Regions from separate parts of the Staphylococcus sp. Ze2 genome, predicted to be linked through region 2. Evidence: riboswitches for the same ligand, from Rfam matches in the RefSeq annotation. Region 2 holds a riboswitch; each other region holds the start of a gene.
What was found. Region 2 has a riboswitch for S-adenosylmethionine ahead of ACM591_RS04230 (Na+/H+ antiporter NhaC family protein). Riboswitches for the same ligand answer to the same signal wherever they lie in the genome.
Positions count from the first base shown of each region.

Region 1: linked by a shared signal. The riboswitch ahead of ACM591_RS02825 (aminotransferase class I/II-fold pyridoxal phosphate-dependent enzyme) and the one ahead of ACM591_RS04230 (Na+/H+ antiporter NhaC family protein) in region 2 are both predicted to bind S-adenosylmethionine.
Region 3: linked by a shared signal. The riboswitch ahead of metX (homoserine O-acetyltransferase MetX) and the one ahead of ACM591_RS04230 (Na+/H+ antiporter NhaC family protein) in region 2 are both predicted to bind S-adenosylmethionine.

Region 1 covers NZ_CP183486.1:672,888-679,899, forward strand. Annotated here, with positions in the region: gene ACM591_RS02810 (6-pyruvoyl trahydropterin synthase family protein) at 124-552, shown strand; gene ACM591_RS02815 (PTS transporter subunit IIC) at 842-1,885, shown strand; gene ACM591_RS02820 (transglycosylase family protein) at 2,412-3,134, shown strand; SAM riboswitch class I at 3,231-3,340, shown strand; gene ACM591_RS02825 (aminotransferase class I/II-fold pyridoxal phosphate-dependent enzyme) at 3,400-4,557, shown strand; gene ACM591_RS02830 (D-lactate dehydrogenase) at 4,585-5,583, shown strand; gene copZ (copper chaperone CopZ) at 5,789-5,995, opposite strand; gene ACM591_RS02840 (heavy metal translocating P-type ATPase) at 6,047-7,012, opposite strand, start outside.
Region 2 covers NZ_CP183486.1:985,179-992,190, reverse strand. Annotated here, with positions in the region: gene ACM591_RS04235 (SRPBCC family protein) at 1-302, opposite strand, end outside; gene ACM591_RS04230 (Na+/H+ antiporter NhaC family protein) at 735-2,027, opposite strand; SAM riboswitch class I at 2,140-2,240, opposite strand; gene ACM591_RS04225 (flavin reductase family protein) at 2,397-3,008, opposite strand; gene ACM591_RS04220 (SDR family oxidoreductase) at 3,136-4,017, opposite strand; gene ACM591_RS04215 (amidohydrolase) at 4,096-5,226, opposite strand; gene ACM591_RS04210 (SulP family inorganic anion transporter) at 5,226-6,416, opposite strand; gene hutI (imidazolonepropionase) at 6,925-7,012, opposite strand, start outside.
Region 3 covers NZ_CP183486.1:311,728-318,739, reverse strand. Annotated here, with positions in the region: gene dnaB (replicative DNA helicase) at 1-286, opposite strand, end outside; gene rplI (50S ribosomal protein L9) at 317-763, opposite strand; gene ACM591_RS01275 (DHH family phosphoesterase) at 760-2,727, opposite strand; gene ACM591_RS01270 (DUF2232 domain-containing protein) at 2,742-3,668, opposite strand; gene metX (homoserine O-acetyltransferase MetX) at 3,961-4,929, opposite strand; SAM riboswitch class I at 4,990-5,089, opposite strand; gene ACM591_RS01260 (AzlD domain-containing protein) at 5,221-5,550, opposite strand; gene ACM591_RS01255 (AzlC family ABC transporter permease) at 5,547-6,248, opposite strand; gene serS (serine--tRNA ligase) at 6,592-7,012, opposite strand, start outside.

The DNA.
Region 1 (7,012 bases), 310 kb from region 2:
TCAAATGTTTACCTATTAGTTTAATCATTACCTTTAAAAATTGAATGAAAAACGTTTACGGATAAATATGTACTTGTTATATAAAAGGGTATATTAATAAAAATGACTATAGGAGTGACCGTAATGACTAAATTTGATCATATTCAGCCACCTGGCCAGTTTAAATATCGGGATGGCCAAGTTTTGATAAAGAATTATTATGAATTCACTTGTGATAATCGAATTTATTTTACAAATACAGCGCATAAAGACCTAGAGGATCAACAATATCAATTTAATATTGAGATTTTATCAGACATAGATAAATATGGATTGGCATTAGATTTTAATGAAGTTGATAAATTATACCAAAAAGAAATTGAACCATATCTAGATGGTCAGTTGGTAAATGATACGTTACCCGAAATGAATACAACTGCTGAAAATATTGCTATATGGATATGGGAACAATTTGAAAAAAATTTACCTAAGAACAACCAATTGCAAAAATTGGAATTTTTTGAAACGGCATCTCAAGGGCTTGTCCTAACAGCAAGTCTAATGAAGCAATGAAATTGCAATTTTGTTTTACTAACATTTTCTTTCCTTGCAATAATATCATTAGGAAATATGTGAATTATATATAGAAGTAGGTAGACGAAATCGAATTTAAAAATTGAGATTTCGGTTGCCTACTTTTTATATTGCAATATTTTAATAGTAGGTGGGTAATTTTAGTTGCTATCTTGATAAAAAAATTTCTCGAAGATATAAAAATATTTGAGGAAAATACAGAAACAATATTCTGAAAATTAAGGAAATATGATATATTAGTATTTATTTCAGCTTAGGGGGAACTTCTATGATTAAAGTAAGTCCAAAACAATTTTTATATAATGTACTATCTGGTGTAGCGATTGCCATAGTAGCAGGGTTAATACCTAACGCTATTTTAGGAGAATTATTCAAACTTTTCGCTCCTAAGTACCAGGTTTTTCAAACATTATTACAAGTAGTAGAAAGTATTCAATTTACTGTACCATTATTAGTTGGTGCACTAATAGCAATGCGGTTCAATTTATCACCTTTAGCAACGGCTGTCGTCGCGAGTTCTGCTTTTGTTGGGAGTGGCGCAGCGCAATTTAAAGATGGTGCTTGGATGCTTGTAGGTGTTGGAGATCTTATTAACACAATGATCACTGCAGCAATTGCTGTGTTTTTAATATTAGTCGTTGGTGAAAGATTTGGTAGTTTAACGTTAATTATTCTGCCGACCATTGTCGGTGTGATAGCGAGTTTTATAGGTGTACTTATATTGCCATATGTCCAAATGATTACAACTGGTATTGGCAATTTAGTCAATACATTTACAGAATTACAACCAGTATTGATGTCTATGCTTATTGCATTAGTATTTAGTTTTATAATTATTTCACCTATATCAACTGTAGCAACTGCATTAGCTATAGGTATTAGCGGTTTAGCTGCTGGGTCTGCTTCACTGGGGATTGTGGCATGTGAAGGTGCATTAGTTGCAGGTACGTTAAAAATAAATAGAGCTGGTGTGCCTTTAACAATCTTTTTAGGTGGTGTGAAAATGATGATACCTAATATGGTAAGGCATCCTATTATTCTATTACCAATTTTCTCTAATGCACTAATCACTGGCTTTGTTGGTGCGCTCATAGGAATTGGTGGAACAAAAGAATCAGCAGGTTTTGGAATCATTGGGCTTGTTGGGCCAATTAGTGCATTTAGATTTATGGAACATTCAATATTATTAAACTTAATGTATGTATTTATTGCATTTTTTGTAGTTCCGTTCGTAATGGGATATTTGATAAATACGTTTTATATGAAAACATTAAAGCTATATGATAGAGAAATCTTCAAATTCTTGGCGTAAAATTATAAATAATGTTTAAAATGTATCGTTATTTCTGTAATATAATGTAATGTTTTGAATGATGGACAAAAGAAGAAAATATATTAAAAAGGCCACAAAACAGTGGTCTTTTTAAATTTCAGACAAAAAAATTTGCAAGTTTTACTCCAAAGTATAAATTTTTTGTCCTTTTATTATTTTACAGTTGTGTAACAAAAAGATTTGCTGTAATAATTCAGACTACGTAAGATTATTCGATGATAAAGTTATGAAGCTTAATATAACAGCAATATACACAATATAATTTGAAAATGATGTGAGAATTATGCATTACAAAACAAAACAGCGATGTTTCAATGTTACAAAGTATAGTTTCTTTTGTAACGTTTTGTTATTGAAGTGTAATATAAAAAGGCGAAATATGTGTTATATTATTTGTGGCGAAAAAATAAAACATAAAAATTAATCGATTACAGCACATACGATAAATAATTTAACGAAAATATAATTTTACTTAAAAAGATTTTAATTGGAGGATTTTTTAATTATGAAGAAAACAATTTTAGCATCATCATTAGCAGTAGCATTAGGTGTAACAGGATACGCAACAACAGCAGACCACAATCAAGCTCACGCTTCAGAAGAAAATATCGACAAAGCGCATTTAGCTGATTTAGCTCAAAACAATCCTGAAGAATTAAACCAAAAACCATTACACGCTGGCGCGTATAACTATAACTTCGTTTTAGGTGGAAATGAATATACATTCACTTCAAATGGTCAATCTTGGTCATGGAATTACACAGCTGCAGGTGCTCAAAGTGCAACTTCTAACTCAGTACAAGACGTAACTACTCAAGCAACTACAAACACTAACGAAACTTCAGCTAGTGAAGTAAGTGCTCAAAAACAATCAAGCAATACTCCAGTAGCAGCAGTTGAAGCGCCTAAAGCTTCTTCTAATACAAGTGTTAAAACTGCTCAAACAAGCACTACTTCTAAAACAACAACTACAAATACATCAAGCATTGATGCCATTGCTAACCAAATGGCAGAACGTACTGGTGTATCAGCGTCACAATGGAAAGGTGTTATCCAACGTGAAAGTGGCGGTAATGGAAGTGCGGTTAATGCGTCATCAGGTGCATATGGTTACTTCCAATTATTAGGTCATGGTGAACATGCAGGTATGTCAGTTCAAGATCAAATTGACACAGCAGTAGAAGTTTACCAATCTCAAGGTTCTAGCGCATGGGTTGGTTGGAACTAATTAATAAATATTAAGGCTGAGAGCGACTCAATTGAGTCGCTCTTTATTTATGTTGACATGTTTGAATATTCTGATAAAATTAATGGTAATTTAATAAACTTATCCAGAGAAGCTGAGGGATTTGGCCTGATGAAGCTTCAGCAACAGACTTTGTTATAAAAGTACTGTGCTACTTCCAACAAGCAATAATGCTTGAAAGATAGGTGACATGTGTAACTATATGCCACACAAGTCGGCATATAGTTTTTTTAATAGGAGGATTTTTATGACAATTTCAGATAGATTGGCACAGATACCAGATAGTTATTTTGCAAGAACAATGGGCCAGAAAGTAGAACATGGTCCATTACCTTTAATTAATATGGCTGTAGGTATTCCTGATGGTGAAACGCCCAAAGGAATTATTGACTGTTTTGCTGATGCGCTACGTCAGCCCGACAATCAAAAGTATGTTGCTTTCCATGGTAAAGACTCATTTAAACAAGCAATAGTAGATTTTTATCAAAGACAATTTCAAGTTGAATTAGATAAAGAAGATGAGGTATGTATTTTATATGGTACTAAAAATGGTCTTGTAGGTTTACCAACATGCATCGTGAATCCAGGGGAAAATGTGTTGTTACCAGATCCTGGATATACGGATTATAAAGCTGGGGTATTACTTGCTGATGCCCGACCACAACCACTCGTTTTAGAACCTCCTTATTATTTGCCTCAGTGGGACAAAATAAGCAAAGAAATATTACTCAATACTCGTTTAGTTTATTTGACTTATCCAAATAATCCGACAGGTTCAGTTGCTACAAAATCAGTATTTGAGGAAGCGATTGAGCGTTTTAAGGGAACAAAGACAAAAATCGTTCATGATTTTGCATATAGTGCTTTTGGTTTCGATGCTAAAAATCCTAGCATATTGCAAGCAGAAGGAGCAAAAGACTTAGCAGTAGAAATTTTTTCATTATCAAAAGGCTACAATATGTCAGGATTTCGAGTGGGTTTTGCAGTAGGAAACAAAGATATTATACAAGCATTAAAAAAATATCAATCACATACACATGCAGGTATGTTTGGCGCATTGCAAGACGCAGCAACATACGCTTTGAATAATTATGACGCTTTTCTAGAAGAGCAAAATATAGCATTTAAACGTCGTAGAGATGAATTTGAAGCTAAACTACAACAAGCGGACATACCTTTTGAACCAATGAAAGGTGGCATTTTCTTATGGTTACGTACGCCGAGAAACTTTGATGGGGAAAGTTTTGTTGATTATTTATTACAAGAACAGTCAATCCTTGTTGCGCCAGGTATACCATTTGGAGAACATGGAAAAGATTATGTGCGTATTTCTTTAGCATTAGATGATGAATCATTATTAGAGGCTGCAGAAAGGATACAAGCGCTTAAGCATCTTTATGAATAGAACAAATCTGATTGGAGTGATTAACTTATGACAAGTATTAAAATTTTTGGAGTAAGAGAAGAGGATATACCTTATATTAAGGCATGGTCAACAAAGCATAGTGTAACTGTCGATTTAGATGAAGCATTACTATCATCAGAAACTGTCGATCGTGCAAAAGGATTTGATGGTGTTTCGATATCACAGCAAATTCCTTTTGGTGAAGATGTATATCGCAAGTTGCATGAATTTGGAATTAAGCAAATTGCTCAACGAAGTGCTGGTTTTGATATATATGATTTCGATTTAGCTCAAAAATATGATTTAATTATTTCTAATGTGCCATCTTATTCACCGCATTCTATTGCTGAATACACAGTGTCACAGGCGCTTAATTTGGTTAGAAACTATAATGATATACAACAAAAAACAGCTTCATATGACTTTAGATGGCAACCAGAGATCTTATCACGCTCTATTAAAGATTTGAAAGTTGCTGTTATAGGAACTGGTCGTATCGGTTCAATCGTTGCTAAGATCTTTTCACAAGGTTTTGAAGCTGAAGTGATTGCTTACGATGTTGTCCCTAATGAAAGCTATAAGTCATTTTTAACGTATGCCAATAGTATAAAAGAAGCTGTGCAAGAGGCTGATATTGTTACGGTTCATATTCCTGCAAGTAAGGATAGCGATTATTTATTTGATGATGCATTGTTTAATGAATTTAAACCAGGATCAGTATTTATCAATTGTGCAAGAGGATCCATTGTAAAAACTAGTGCGTTAGTACATGCGCTGGATAACGGTATTTTAAAAGGGGCAGCAATTGATACATATGAATGGGAAAAAGGATTGTTTCCAAGCGACCAACGACAAACGGGATTAAAGGATGAAGTATTAAAGCAATTAATCGAACGACAAGATGTTATTGTTTCGCCTCATATTGCTTTTTATACAGATGCTGCTGTTGAAAACCTAATTGTCGATGCTTTAGATGCAACAATCGAAGTTATTGAGACTGGTGATACTAAATTACGCGTGAATTAATAAGAGAGCAAATATAGATTTAAACCGTGAAAATATAAAAAAAGAGCAGGACAGAAATCTAATTTGTTAGAGAAGATTTCGTTGTCCTACTCCGGTATGGATAAATAGAGTTGAAAAAGGCTGGTTTAAAAGCTTTTTTCAACTCTATTTAATTACTGCTATCACACTGAGTTGAGACCGAGACATTAAATATGTCCTAGCAACTTTATTTTACGTCATAACCTTGATCCTCTATTGCTTCGTACATGTTTGGTGATGTGACTTTGTTATCATCAAAATCAACTTTAACATTACCTTCTTCAAGGTTAACATCAGCTGTTGATACACCATCAAGATTTGTTAGGGCACTTTCAACTGCATGTTTACAGTGCTCACAACTCATACCTTCTACTTTAATTGTTTCAGTTGCCATATCAATCACCTCCTTAAAAATGATTTGTCATATAATCATCTCAAATTTTAATTATAATTTCATGCGTTTTAATCTAAGCGCATTAGCGACAACACTTACAGAACTTAAAGCCATTGCAGCACCGGCAATCCATGGTGCGAGTAAACCTAGTGCAGCAATAGGAATGCCTGCAACGTTGTAACCAAATGCCCAAAATAGGTTTTGACGTATATTACGTATAGTCGATTTACTAGCTGTGATTGCTTTAGGTACGAGTAACAAATCACCACCAAGAATGGTAACGTCAGCGGCTTCTATGGCAACTTCTGTACCTGTACCAATAGCAATTCCTATATCTGCTTGGACTAATGCTGGGGCATCATTTACGCCATCTCCTACCATAGCTACAGTCTTATTATTAGCTTGTAATGATTTTATCTTAGTCGCCTTTTCTTCTGGTAACACTTGTGCAATGACTGTATCTATACCAACTTGTGAAGCAATGGCTTCTGCTGTAAGTTGGTTATCTCCAGTCAACATAACGACTTCTATATTTAAATCATGTAACTGTTGGATTGCTTTCTTGGTAGAATCTTTGACAGTATCAGCTACTGCGATTGCACCACTTAATTGTTGATCAACCGCTATCAACATAGCCGTCTTACCTGATTGTTCAAACTGGGATAATTGTAGTTCAGAACTATTAATGGTTACGTGATAATCTTCTAAGAATTTACGATTACCCACCAATAAAGATTTTCCGTCAATTGTAGCTTTGATGCCACGTCCAGGTACCGCTTCGAAGTCATGAACTTCTAATAAATCAACTTGTTTTGTTTTTGCATAATTAATGATAGCTTCTGCGAGTGGGTGTTCAGAAGCTTTTTCGGCGCTAGCTAATAATTGTAATGTTTCACTATCGCCATCAAAGTCTGTAACTACAGGTGTTCCGTGTGTGATAGTTCCTGTCTTGTCTAAGACAACGGTATCGATTTGATGCGCACGTTCAATATGTTCGCCACCTTTAAATAGAATACC
Region 2 (7,012 bases):
GTATCTTCTGAATCACTTAATTCGGGCATACCAATTGTCATGACGATATATTCATAAGGTGTTAATGAAGCGAATGTACCTTGCACTATATTCTCCTTACCCTTACGAACATCAACAATTTTATACTTTCCATTTTGTTCAGCAGTTACTTCAATAGTTTTATTTGTTCTTTCAGTTGTCATAAACCATTGTTTAAGAAAACGTTGGTCTGTCCAAGCTTGGTATAATAATTCAGGTTCTACCTTAAATAATCTTTCAAGACGAATTTCAACATTTTCATTTTCTACATTGTATTTACCCACGATCGATTGTTCACCTACTTTCACTCTTATTACTATTCTAACGCATTACACTATACTTCTAAACAATTATAAAGTAAATATAGTGATGTTCTTTCATATTTATAAAGCTTTAACAACCTTATTTTATCGCTATTAGTCAGTAAACGTCAAAACTTTCATTTATATTGAATATTTTACTAAATAAACTTTATATTTATCTTAGCATATTCTATTAACATACTGTTTATTTAAAATAGCGAATGAGCCCGGGAAACCTTTATATCCCGGACTCATTTAATCTCTATTATAATTACTTAGTATTAAATAACACAATGAACAACAACAATTTCCAAATACCTTCTACCTCATATTTATTAGCATGTAATTTCAACACTCTAATTAGAGCTTAAAAATCAATTCGCAATTTGATCTTAATGTTTTAATATATCTTAATTACTTTTTATCTAACCTAGGTAATCTGAAGAAAATCGCTATAAGTCCGCAAACACCTAGTATCATCGGATAGATTGCGTAAGGAACTAATTCAAATGGAGATATAGACGCCACACCTGCAGCAGCAATCAATTGAGGGCTATATGGCAACATCCCTTGAAAACAACTTGCGAACATATCTAAAATACTAGCCGATTTACGTGGATCTACATCATATTCTTCTGAAATATCTTTTGCTAACGGCCCTGCCATTAATATAGAAATAGTATTATTTGCTGTTGATATATCTGCAACACTGACTAATCCAGCAATACCTAGTTCTGCACCACGTTTAGATTTCACTTTACTGCGCACAAAATTTAATAACCAAGTAATACCACCATTATGTTGAATCAGCGCAACTAAACCACCAATGAGCAATGCAATAATCGCTATATCTTCCATACCGATTATACCTTTTGATATAGAATTTAATAAACCTGTCCATCCAAATGAACCATAGATTAAACCGATTATTGCAGAAAGTACAATACCTCCGATTAATACAATAACTACATTTATACCTATTAATGCTAAGATAAGCACAAATAAGTACGGAATTACTTTAACAAGATCATAATCATAACTTTTATTTACATCTATATGTGCACCATTTGTTAAAAACCAAAGCACAATAATAGTAAATATCGCACCAGGCAAAACAATCTTTATGTTCACCTTAAATTTATCACTCATTTTCGTTTTCTGAGTACGTACTGCAGCTATAGTAGTATCAGAAATCATCGATAAGTTATCGCCAAACATAGCTCCACCAACAACAGTAGCCATTGTGATTGCCGCTGAAACATCTGTAGCCTGACTTAAACCAAAACCAACTGGCGCTATAGCAGCTACCGTCCCAACAGACGTCCCCATTGATAATGATACAAACATACATATTATAAATAGTCCAACGATAATTAAATTTTCTGGTATTAATGATAACCCTAAATTAACCGTCGACTGCACGCCACCCATATCTTCTGTCGTTTGAGAAAAGGCACCTGCTAATAAGAAAATTAGCATCATTAAAATAATATTGGAATGTCCTGCACCTTTTGTAAAAACTTCAACTTTTTTATGAAATGATTCTTTTCTGTTTAACACTAAGCCAACAATAGAAGCAACTAATATAGCTACATTGAGTGGCATTGTTGTAAAGTCACCTGTACTTATACCAACACCTAAAAACATACCAACAAATATGATTAAAGGTATCAAAGCCCAAGCGTTACCTTTTTTCGTTTCCTCCATACATAACCAACTTTCCTAAATATTAGAACAGAATCCAACCTTCTGTTATTTTTAAGCCTTAAAAATAAAAAAACTCTTTCTAAATTAAGAAGAAAGAGTAAACTGCGATTCATTCTTATCTTCTAGCATAAATTATGCTACTGGATTTGGCACACGCATTATCATGTTGCCGAAGTATCACCGGGCCAGTCCCTAAACTTCTCTTGATAAGTTATTATTTTATTTTATTTTATTACAGTACAGTATTAATTGTAATTCGTCAAATAGGGATTAAACAGAAAACAATTTTTATTAATGCTTTCATTGTCTAATCCCTTCAACATCTACTATTTTTATATAGCTTATACAATTCATTTAATTGCTTTATATTTACTTCATCGGACGTTCGATAGTGAACTTATTACCTAAAGAAGCGTAATCATTACCAGCTAAACGAGCTACCGCACTAAGCGCATCAGCATCTATTTTACTATCTTCAAAATAAACTGATTCATCAATATGAAACATGACTACTTCGCCTATAATTAAATCGGACCCTTCTTGTGGATCACCTAGTGGAATAATTCTATCTAACTTACATTCCATTCGAATTTTAGCTTGTTCGATACCAGGTACTGAAATTAATTCAGAGTCAACACATTTCAAACTTGTTCTTTCTAATTCATTTTGGTTACGGGACAACGGTGCTGCAGTATTGTTGATTTGTTCGACTGTAGCTTCATCTGTAATATGTACTACAAACGCTTCCGTTTCCTCAATATTTAAAGAAGTGTCTTTTCGCTTTCCTTCAGAACGCCCTGTAGAAATCATAATCATTGGAGGTGCACTATTAACAACATTAAAAAAGCTAAACGGCGCTGCATTTAAATGCCCATCTTTATCTTGAGAAGTAACAAATGCGATGGGTCTAGGTATCACACTTCCACTTAATAATTTATAATTTTGTTTTTTTGTTAAAGCGTCTGCTTTAAATTTTTTCATAAATGATTACCTTTCCTTTCAAAAATAAGGAGGTAGGATATTAAACTATCCTTTCCTCCTTATACTTAGTATCGCCGAAACATTATAACACTAATTTTCAAATTACTGTATCGTTACTTCATCAATTCTAATCTAATTGAGTACCACCTGTCACGCCATAAACTTGTCCTGTAGTATAACTTGATTCCTCAGCTGCTAAATGTACATACACACCTGAAAGTTCAACCGGTTGACCTGCTCTACCTAACACTTCTTTTTGGCCAAAAGTTGGAATCTTAGATTGAGGCTGTCCACCAGAAATTTGGAGTGGTGACCAGAATGGTCCTGGTGCTACACAGTTCACTCGGATTCCTTTACTACCTAATTCTTCAGATAAGCTCTTGGTAAGTGAAATAATAGCCGCTTTGGAAGCAGCATAATCATGCAAGATTGGGCTTGGGTTATAACCTTGCACGGATGAAGTCAGTGTAATCGTTGCACCTGGTTTTAAATAATCAATTGCTTTTTGAACTGACCAGAAAATAGGATAAACATTTGTTTCGAATGTCTCAGTAAATGATTCCGTATCAAAGCCTTTAATATTATTTCTATATTGCTGATGTCCTGCTACAATCGTTACATTATCTAAACCACCAAGTTTGTTATAAGCTGTTTCAACTAAATCGTAGTTAAATTGCTCATCACGTATATCACCTGGGATTAATACAGCTTTACGTCCTGCTGATTCAATCACTTGTTGTACTTCTTCAGCGTCCGCTTGCTCAGCTGGTAAGTAATTAATCGCCACATCTGCACCTTCCTTAGCATACGCAATTGCAGCGGCTCTACCGATAGCAGAATCTCCACCAGTCACTAACATTTTGTAATCTTTCAAACGTCCGTAACCGATATAAGTTGTTTCACCACAATCAGGCTTAGGGTCTAATTTATTTTGTAAACCTGGAACGTCTTGCTCTTGTTTTGGGAAATCTTCACTTGAAAATTTTGTTCTAGGATCTTGACCTGGCATATGCAAACACTCCTTATTTAATCAATATGTTTATGCATTACCCTGATTTTTCAATGTTTAATACATCATTCGAAGATTCTATTGATATTGCTCATTTAAAAGTTTTTGTACAAAACTTACGAAATACTCTGGTACTTTTTCTAATATACGTTCGTCTGGATCATATTTAGGATGATGCAGGTCATATTCACTATTAGAACCAATAAATACAAATACACTTGGATATTTATTTGAGAAACCAGAAAAATCTTCTCCAATAGTTAATGGTTGGTCCATAACACTCACATTATAACCTACTGATTTAGCAACCTCTTTAGCGTCTTCTGTTAATTTTTCGTCGTTAACAACCGCACCTGGTAAACGGTGATATAACGTTTCAATTTCAACATCAAATGCCTCTGCAAGACCGCTTCCGATTGCACGCAAGCGTTTTTCGATGTAATTACGTTTCTCTTCATCAAAACTTCTCACTGTACCTTGAACATAAGCCTCATCTGCAATAACGTTCCATGTATTACCACTAGATACTTCACCAATAGTAACAACACCATTATCAAATGCTGATAAATTCCTACTAACAATAGACTGCACGCTATTAATTAATTGTCCTAACACAATAACTGGATCATTACCTTGTTCAGGTTTCGCAGCATGAGCGCCTACACCTTTAATTTTAAATTCAAATCGATCTACAGAAGATGTAATCACTCCTGGTTTCACTGCAAATTCACCAATGTCTAATGTAGGATAATTATGATAACCTAACACCGCTTTAGCACCTTCTATCGCGCCTGTATCAGTAATATGATACGCTCCATAACCTAGTTCTTCTGCAGGTTGGAAGATAATACGTACGCGTCCAGTTAATTGCGCTTCTATTTCTTTTAATTTTGTTGCTACTGCAAGTATGCTTGCCATATGAATATCATGTCCACAAGCATGCATCATACCTTCATTCGTAGATGTAAATTCATGTACAACTTGTTCTTTGATAGGCAAAGCATCTATATCTGTTCGCACTGCAACAAATTGCTCACCTTGACCAACCTCTGCTACTAAGCCAGTTTCTAAAGGTAAATCTAGAATTGTAATATCATACGATTCTAAAATTCTTCTTAATCTTTTTGTTGTTTCATATTCTGCATCTGATAATTCTGGATATTGATGAAAAATTCTTCTCCAATTTATGTAATCTTCATATTGTGGCATTATATGTCACGCCCTTTCTTATTTTTCAAGCGCAAAATGAGGTAGTAACCAATTGTTACAATCACTACACCTGCAGCTAAATTATTCGTTATTAATATAATCGCCATCGTTAGTATTACTATACCCCCATTAAAAATAGGTGCTTTTTTAACAAACGAAACAGTTCTTCTATCAAATGTATTTAATGATATCGTAATTAGTACGGTCGCTAATACCGCCATAGGTATCTGACCAATAAAACTAGCAAATACAAACAAACTAAAAATTAAAAAACTTCCTGTGATCAAAGTTGAAACTCTTGATGTTGCTCCCATACTCAAATTGAATTTTGATTGTCCCACTAATGCACTACCACCATATCCACCAAACAATCCTACAATAAAGTTTGCAATACCTTGACCAATTGACTCTTTATTTTTATTACTAGTCGTATCCGTAACAACATCCATCATTCGAGCGGTTAAAGTTGTTTGTACTACAGCTACAATTGCCATTGTTAATCCATACATAAAGATAATAAATATATTTTCTAAATCATACATCATTTTAGGTAAAGTAATATTGGGAAAACGTACATGTATGGAAGCTAAATTATGAACATATAGTATATCTGGCTTAATTAACCAAGTGGCAAAGGTTAATACAATAATAGAAACCAAAGGTGCTGGTATGAATTTTATATACCTTTGTGACAACCAAATAATTAAAAATGAAATTAATACAAGAACATAAGTAGCATTAGAAATTTGAAATATATTATCAAGTTGGGATGAGAATAGTAGTACTCCAAGCGCATTCATAAATCCTATGACAACGCCTGTAGGAATATAATCTAATAGTTTATTTGTATGACAATAACCAAATATAATTTGTATTAATCCCATAATAATTGTAGCTAGAATCACTGCTTGCATCCCTTGACTAGCCATAAGTGGTGCTACAACTAAAGAGACACCACTACTTGGCGCTGAGACCATTAAATTCCTATTGCCTGTAAAACTAATGACAATCATCATTAACCCAGTACTCAACATACCTATTGTTGGGCTAACGCCTGCGATAAAAGAAAATGCAATAGCACCTGGCAAAAGTGCGTATGCTATTAATACACCGGATAGTACATTCGGAATGATATTACCTTGCCATTGTTTTATATATCCGTTGCTTGTCACGCCGAATGTCACCCCCATATCTTCCTCATGTCATATGGTATCATAATTGTCAAAATATTTTATCAATTCTGTTTATCAAAATATAAAAAGCTTAGCACCACAGCCCTTGCTCATGTGTAAGAGACACTTCAATTTCAAAAGCGGAGCACCTGAGTAAAACTCATGTGTAAGAACCACTATCTTAACAAAATTAAGAAGTGGTTCTTTAGAGAAGTGGACTTGGGCCACCTGAGACCTTGCTCATGTGTAAGAGCCACTTCAATTTCAAAAGCGGAGCACCTGAGTAAAACTCATGTGTAAGAACCACTATCTTAACAAAATTAAGAAGTGGTTCTTTAGAGAAGTGGACTTGGGCCACCTGAGACCTTGCTCATGTGTAAGAGCCACTAACTCAATAAATTGAGAAGTGGACTTGGGCCACCTGAGACCTTGCTCATGTGTAAGAGCCACTAACTCAATAAATTGAGAAGTGGCTCTAAATAATCTTGGGCATCACTTGATGCCCCAGACTGACAGTATAATTATATTAACCTTTTAATTGAATTTTATTATCTACCAATACTTTGCCATCTTTAATCACTGTCTCTGCATGGTTAATACCGTAATGATATGGA
Region 3 (7,012 bases), 670 kb from region 2:
CATTACTTGATAATTCTGCAAGATACTGAGGACCACCCGCTTCATTCAATCGACCTTCTTGTGCCAATTGATCCATAATGGTTACAACATCAATATCTTTATTATCTTCATTGAGGTTCATCATCGCTCTAAAGATGTGTTGATGTGCACCTCTATAAAATGACTCAGGAAGTAGTACTTCCTGAGTTGTGTTGATTAATTCTGGATCTATGATAATGGCACCTAAGACAGACTGTTCAGCCTCATTACTGTGTGGCATTTGATTTTGTTCATACATTCCATCCATTGTGATTACACCTCATATCTCAATCCACTATTATTGTTCAACTGTGTGTACACGAATAGTACCTTCAACTTCTTTATCTAGTTTCACTGGTACGTTAGTGTAACCTAATGCATGGATACCATTTGGTAAGTCCATTTTACGTTTATCAATTTTAATGTTGTGTTGTTCTTGTAACGCTTGTGTGATTTGTTTTGTGCTTACTGAACCAAATAATTTACCGCCTTCGCCTGTTTTAGCAGACACTTCGACTTCAATTTCACTTAATTGTGCTTTTAATTGTTTAGCATCTTCAATTTCTTGTTGACGCTCTGCTTCAGCAGCTTTATTTTTTTGTTCTAATTGTTTTAAATTACCAGGTGTTGCTTCTATAGCGTAATTTTTCTTTAATAAAAAGTTATTTGCATAGCCTACTGGTACATCTTTAACTTCGCCTTTTTTACCTTTACCTTTTACATCTTGTGTGAATATTACTTTCATGCATTTTCACTCCTACTCGTTTGTTCTGTTATAGCTTGTTGTAATTTTTCTATTGCTTCATCCACGGTTACATCATTTAACTGTGTAGCTGCATTAGTTAAATGACCACCACCGCCAAGCGCTTCCATCGTTAACTGTACATTGACAGCACCAAGTGAGCGGGCAGACATACCTATTACATTTTCTTCTCTTCTTGCAATTACATATGAAGCCTCTACACCATCTAAACTTAACAGTTCATCGGCAGCTTGTGCAACTGTAATAGGATGATAAATTTTATCGTTCGAACCGTGTGCTATGGCGACGCCATTTTCTTGCAGTTTCACTGTTTGAATCAACTCTGTACGATTGATATACGTATCAATATCATCTTTCAAGAAATGCTGTGTCAGTATTGTATCTGCACCGTGCGCACGTAAATAACTTGCTGCATCAAAGGTTCTAGAACCTGTTCGTAACGTAAAGTTACGTGTGTCTATAATAATACCAGCAAACATGACTGTCGATTCTAAGCGTGTTAAACGTTGTTCTGTCGGTTGATACTCAAGTAACTCTGTGACAAGTTCTGCTGTTGAACTTGCATATGGTTCCATATAAACAAGTAACGGACTCGAAATAAAGCTTTCACCACGTCTATGATGGTCAATAACCACTTTACGGTTAGCTTTATTTAAAATATTCTCATCGATGACCATTTCAGGTTTATGCGTATCAACTATGACTAATGTTGTCTTAGATGTCATAATGTCCCATGCTTCATCCGACGTGATAAAACGGTCTTTTAATTCTGGTTTTTCATTTATTGCATCCATGACACGTCGTAATGTTGGATCAATGTCAGAATCATTTAAGACGATATAAGCGTCTAAGTTATTCATCATTGCAAAACGTGAAACGCCAATTGCGCCACCGATTGCATCTAAATCAGGGCGTTTATGTCCCATGATGATAACTTTGTCACCTTCCATCAGAATATCTTTAAGCGCATGTGATATAACACGTGCTCTAACACGTGTACGTTTTTCCATTGGGTCTGTCTTACCGCCATAGAAACGTACATTTCCGTTTATATTCTTGATAGCAACCTGGTCGCCACCACGTCCTAGTGCTAAGTCTAGACCTGATTGTGATAGTTCCCCTAAATCTATTAAATCTTCTGAGCCTTCACCGACACCAATACTTAAGGTTAATTGTGCACGGTAACCGACGCTTTTTTCACGCAACTGACTTAAAATACTAAAGTTTGTTGCTTCTATATTGTTTAATATATCTTGATTTAAATAAGCAACGAATTGATCAGAGCTATAGCGTTTAAAATAAATATTATGCTCGCTAGCCCATCTACTAATCACACGTGTAACCATTGAGTTAATCTCTGATTTTTGTGTGTCGTTCATATTTTGCGTAATCTCGTCATAATTATCTAAGAACAATGTAGCAATAATCGGCTTAGAATCTTCATATAATTTATTTATTTGTACTTCTTCAGTAATGTCAAAGAAATACAATACATGTTCTTTTTCAGAATAACGTACGCGGTAATGGTACTCATTTTCAGAAATCTCAACTTCTTGTGTTTTTTCTAACTGTTTTAAGATATTAGGATATACTTCATTAACTGGATCGGAAATTACATTACGCGTTAAGCGTTCCGACATAAATTTGTTCATCCACTCTATGTTCTCATTTTCATCTAAGATAATCATACCGATTGGCAAATTTTTAATTGCGATATTATTGCCTGCCGAAATATGGCCACTTAGATTATCAACATAGCTATCTAGTTTCTGTAAAGCTCGTCTTACCATTATTGCTGTCCCTACAATAATAATCACTAATACAACTGTCGCTATGCCTGCAATGAGTTGGTTAAAAATAAACCAAACTACTACAAGTGCAATTGCTGTGAGCGCCATAATAATAAATGGTAAAACTAACGCTTTTTTAGTGGATTGACGGTTCATTCTTCCACCTCAAATCATTTTTTAATGATACTTTTTAAGTTAATACACAAATCTATAACACCCAGGAGACTTACAATATGTGTTAATGGCATTAAAGCTGTCCCTATCACCATTAGTAACACAGAAAGTGCGGTTGGCATTGATTTTGCCTTTCCGAAAAAGTGAATAACACTTAACCCCTGAATATACATACATAATGATAACACAATTTCAAAGTTTAAAACGATACTTTGGAAAGTCCCTGGTTGGCTCGCAAACATAACACAAATCAAGACAATAATATACATCCATAATAGTGAACGCTTCATTTGCCAAGCATATAATGGTTTAAATATTGGTGTAGCGATTTTGAACTTACGTAAAATTGGAAAAGTAATAATTAAATTGATTAAAATAAGTAGAAATACTGTGATAATGACATAACTTGGTAACTGAACTGACATTTGGCGGAAGCCTTCTTCAAGCATTTGCTTATATTCTGCACTTCCCGCAATTCCAGAAACAACGTTATGCATGTAATCTTTCACTGGTTTCATCAAAACTGTAGAACTTGGTATTTTATCAAACGTTTGTAGTCCCATAAACGCAATTAACGAGAACATACTAATATATGTAGTTGTGATATAAAGTATGCGTTCTTTAGATGTACGTTCTTTTAATAATTGGCCGATAACAAAACTCACTAAGAGTATGATGACCATGGTGCTCAACACAAATATATTACCTAATAATGTTGTTAATACCACTGTAATGACTGCTGTTAAACCAAATGATTCAATAGACTTATGCCATAAGATAATGCCTGGAATTGTTGCAAAGATACCTAACACCAGGCCTAACGGAGGTAATATATGTAAAGCTAAAGCCACTACGATTAGAGTTAGTATACTAAGCACAGTTACTTTAGGATATATTTTTGAAAACAAATTCGCCACTCCCATACTATTTTTGACTATAACTATTATTTTAACCTCTTTAAAACTTTTATACAATTATTGGCAATCCAAATACAGAAGTTAACGATATACTATAATTTCCTATTTATAAACGTATAAATGATTGAATTAATCAGCACTTCACAATATTCCCTTTCTAACGCTACTACTTTAGCGTCACTTTACGTCATCACATCTTCAATGATTGTATAAAAAAAGATGTACTATACGTCAGTCTCCCCTATCGAAAGTAGTCGTATAGTTACATCCTAAAAACGCATATAATAGCGTTGTTAAATCATTTTCTTTTAATTTTATATACTTTTAAGAAGTGATATAAATTAGGAGCCCAATCATTAAAATTCAGTAAAAAACCGTCATGACCTACGTTATCTGGAACAAAGAAATGTTTGTGATATTTAAAACGATTTCCCACGGCACAAACTAAATCATCTGGATATAACAAATCATCTGTGAAGCCCATCGTCATTACTTTAGTGTCCAGGTTACTAAATACTTCATCTACATCATTACGTCCTCTATCTACATCATGACTATCTAAGACGTCTAGGAGTGTTAAATAGCATAAAGAATCAAAATGATTCATAAATTTATTACCTTGATGTTTTTGATAAGTCACCACTTGATTTGGGGAGAAGCGTTTATCATAACTTTTAGACGAACGGTATGTTAAAAACCCTAACTGTCTTGCAATGCTCATGCCCTCTTTATTGTCTAAATGAATCGCCTGTCTTGCTATTTCATTAAACGCACGACTGTAGGACGACGTTTTATCTGTAGCTGCGAGAATCACTGCTTTTTCAACATTAAATTTACGATTATATAATAATTCTATTGCTTGCATGCCGCCTAACGAACCACCGATTAATATATTAATCCTTTCGAAACCTAATGTTTCAATACCTAATTCTATGGCACGCACAATATCTCTTAACGTTAGTGACTTAGGAAAGTTTGCATCTGTTAATGCAGAACTTGAACCATAAGGACTTCCAATAACATTAAATGTCAAAAATTGATAATCATTTACAGGCATATAACCGCCGTCAATAATTCCTCTCCACCATCCAGGGTTTTCATTTGTACCATACGTTAAGTGATTACCTGTTAGAGCATGACAAACCACTACAAGTGGTTGGCCTTTTAACCCTACATGTTCATAACGTAACTTTAAGTTTGAGATGAATTCACCTGACTCTGTTGTGAATGGCCCTAGTTCTAATGTATCAACCGTATAATTCGTCATGTTTTACCTCCTACTTAGTAAAAAAACTCCTCACTCATAAAATAAGTAAGAAGTTAAAAGTACTTATCATTCGAGTGTATCGATGGTATTAGCACCGTACTTTATAAGCCGGTTGCTGAAGCGTCCACGGGCCAAGTCCCTCAGCTTCTCGAAATAAGATTTGATTTTAATTGTATTAAAGATAAACTCATAAATTGAGATAAAATTAAAATGATAATATAATCTGAAATATCTTAATTTTCTAATTATTTATAGTTTAACGGATAATATAACTTACTTCAATAGGATTGTCTAAAATACCCAACGTAACACCGCCATAATAATAATGCCACTAATTATAGTAATTGTTAAACTACGTGATATCACAGCAATGACAATAGTCGGGAGCATCGTAATTAGAAATGGCACGTTGATGGTATAACCCATCACTCCTTCTTGTTGCTCTATTAATCCATCGATAATTAGAGCAGTAAATAATGTAATCGGTATAAATGAAAGCCATTTAATCACACGTTCAGATAACTTTATTTTAGTTATCAAAATAAATGGAATAATGCGTGTTAGCCACGTTACCACGCCACATAGCACGATGATTGTTAGCATATGTATCGTCGTTGTCATCGTTCCATCACCACCCCAATCAGTGCTGCAATAGTTGAAGCTAATATGATAGCTAAATATGAAGGCATAAACAAACTTAAACTAAGCATCATTACAATTACACATATAATCAATACAAAATAAGTATTGATCTTTGAACGTCTAAGCGATTCAAATTGCGAGACAGCTAAGAATATAAACATAGCAGTAATCGCAAAATCTAATCCCAATGCTTCTGGTTGATGTATGTATTTACCAAAGACTGCACCAATAATACATGCAAATGTCCAAAAAACATATGCTGTTATATTTAGTCCGTGCAACCAACGATCATTAATCTTTTTACCTTTCAAATGTGGCGTAATGGCTACACCAAATGTTTCATCAGTTACTAATGTAGAAAGACCAATTCTATTTAATAAACTGTAATTTTTATAACTTGGAGCAAGCGTCATACTTAATAAAAACATCCTTGAATTCACAATAAATGTCGTCAATATAATTGCAGATATGGGCGTGCCTGAAATAACAAGTGCACAAATAATAAACTGTGCCGCACCCGCATACACTAGCAAGCAAAGTAAAATAATTTCCAACATACTAAAGCCTGAAGCTACTGCAACAATTCCAAAAGACAGACCAACACCAGCATAACCTAACAAAGTAGGAATACACTCTTTTACACCTTGTTTAAAAGTTACGTGTGCCTCATTTCCCATTTCCCCACCCTCTCATCTCAAAAGCTAAAAACAGTAAATTCATTCTAATACAACAATAGAAAGACAATCAATGTTTTTAGACAACGGTTTGTGTGACGTTAGACTTACGGTAGTCTTGTATTATTGTTACAACAGCACTTATACCATTCCATAATTTTGTGTTATATGTTAGACACCCCTTGAAGAACTCAATATTTTCAATCAGATTAACTACTTTAATAGTTAAGATTTTATGTGTTTCTTATAGTTAAATCACACTACTTTCACCCTCCCCTACCCTCTCCATATATATAAAAAAGTGCGTAGCTAATACTTTAACTACGCACTTTTTAACTATTTACATTTATTTAATAGGACGGATGACTGTTTTCCCACCCATATATGGAACTAATGCTTCTGGTATTGTTACAGAACCATCTTCATTTTGGTAATTTTCAACTATTGCAGCAAACGTACGTCCTACTGCTAAGCCACTACCATTAAGCGTATGTGCTAATTCTGGTTTAGCATTTTTATCACGTTTAAAACGAATATTTGAACGACGTGCTTGGAAATCAGTAATATTTGAACAAGAACTTATTTCTTTATATTCATTATAGCTTGGCAACCAAACTTCTAAATCATAAGTTTTACTTGAACCAAAACCAATATCACCTGTACATAAAATAACACGGCGATACGGTAAGCCTAATTCTTCTAAAATTGCTTCTGCATGCTCAGTCATCTCATCTAAAGCCTGCCATGAATCTTCTGGCTTTTCAAAA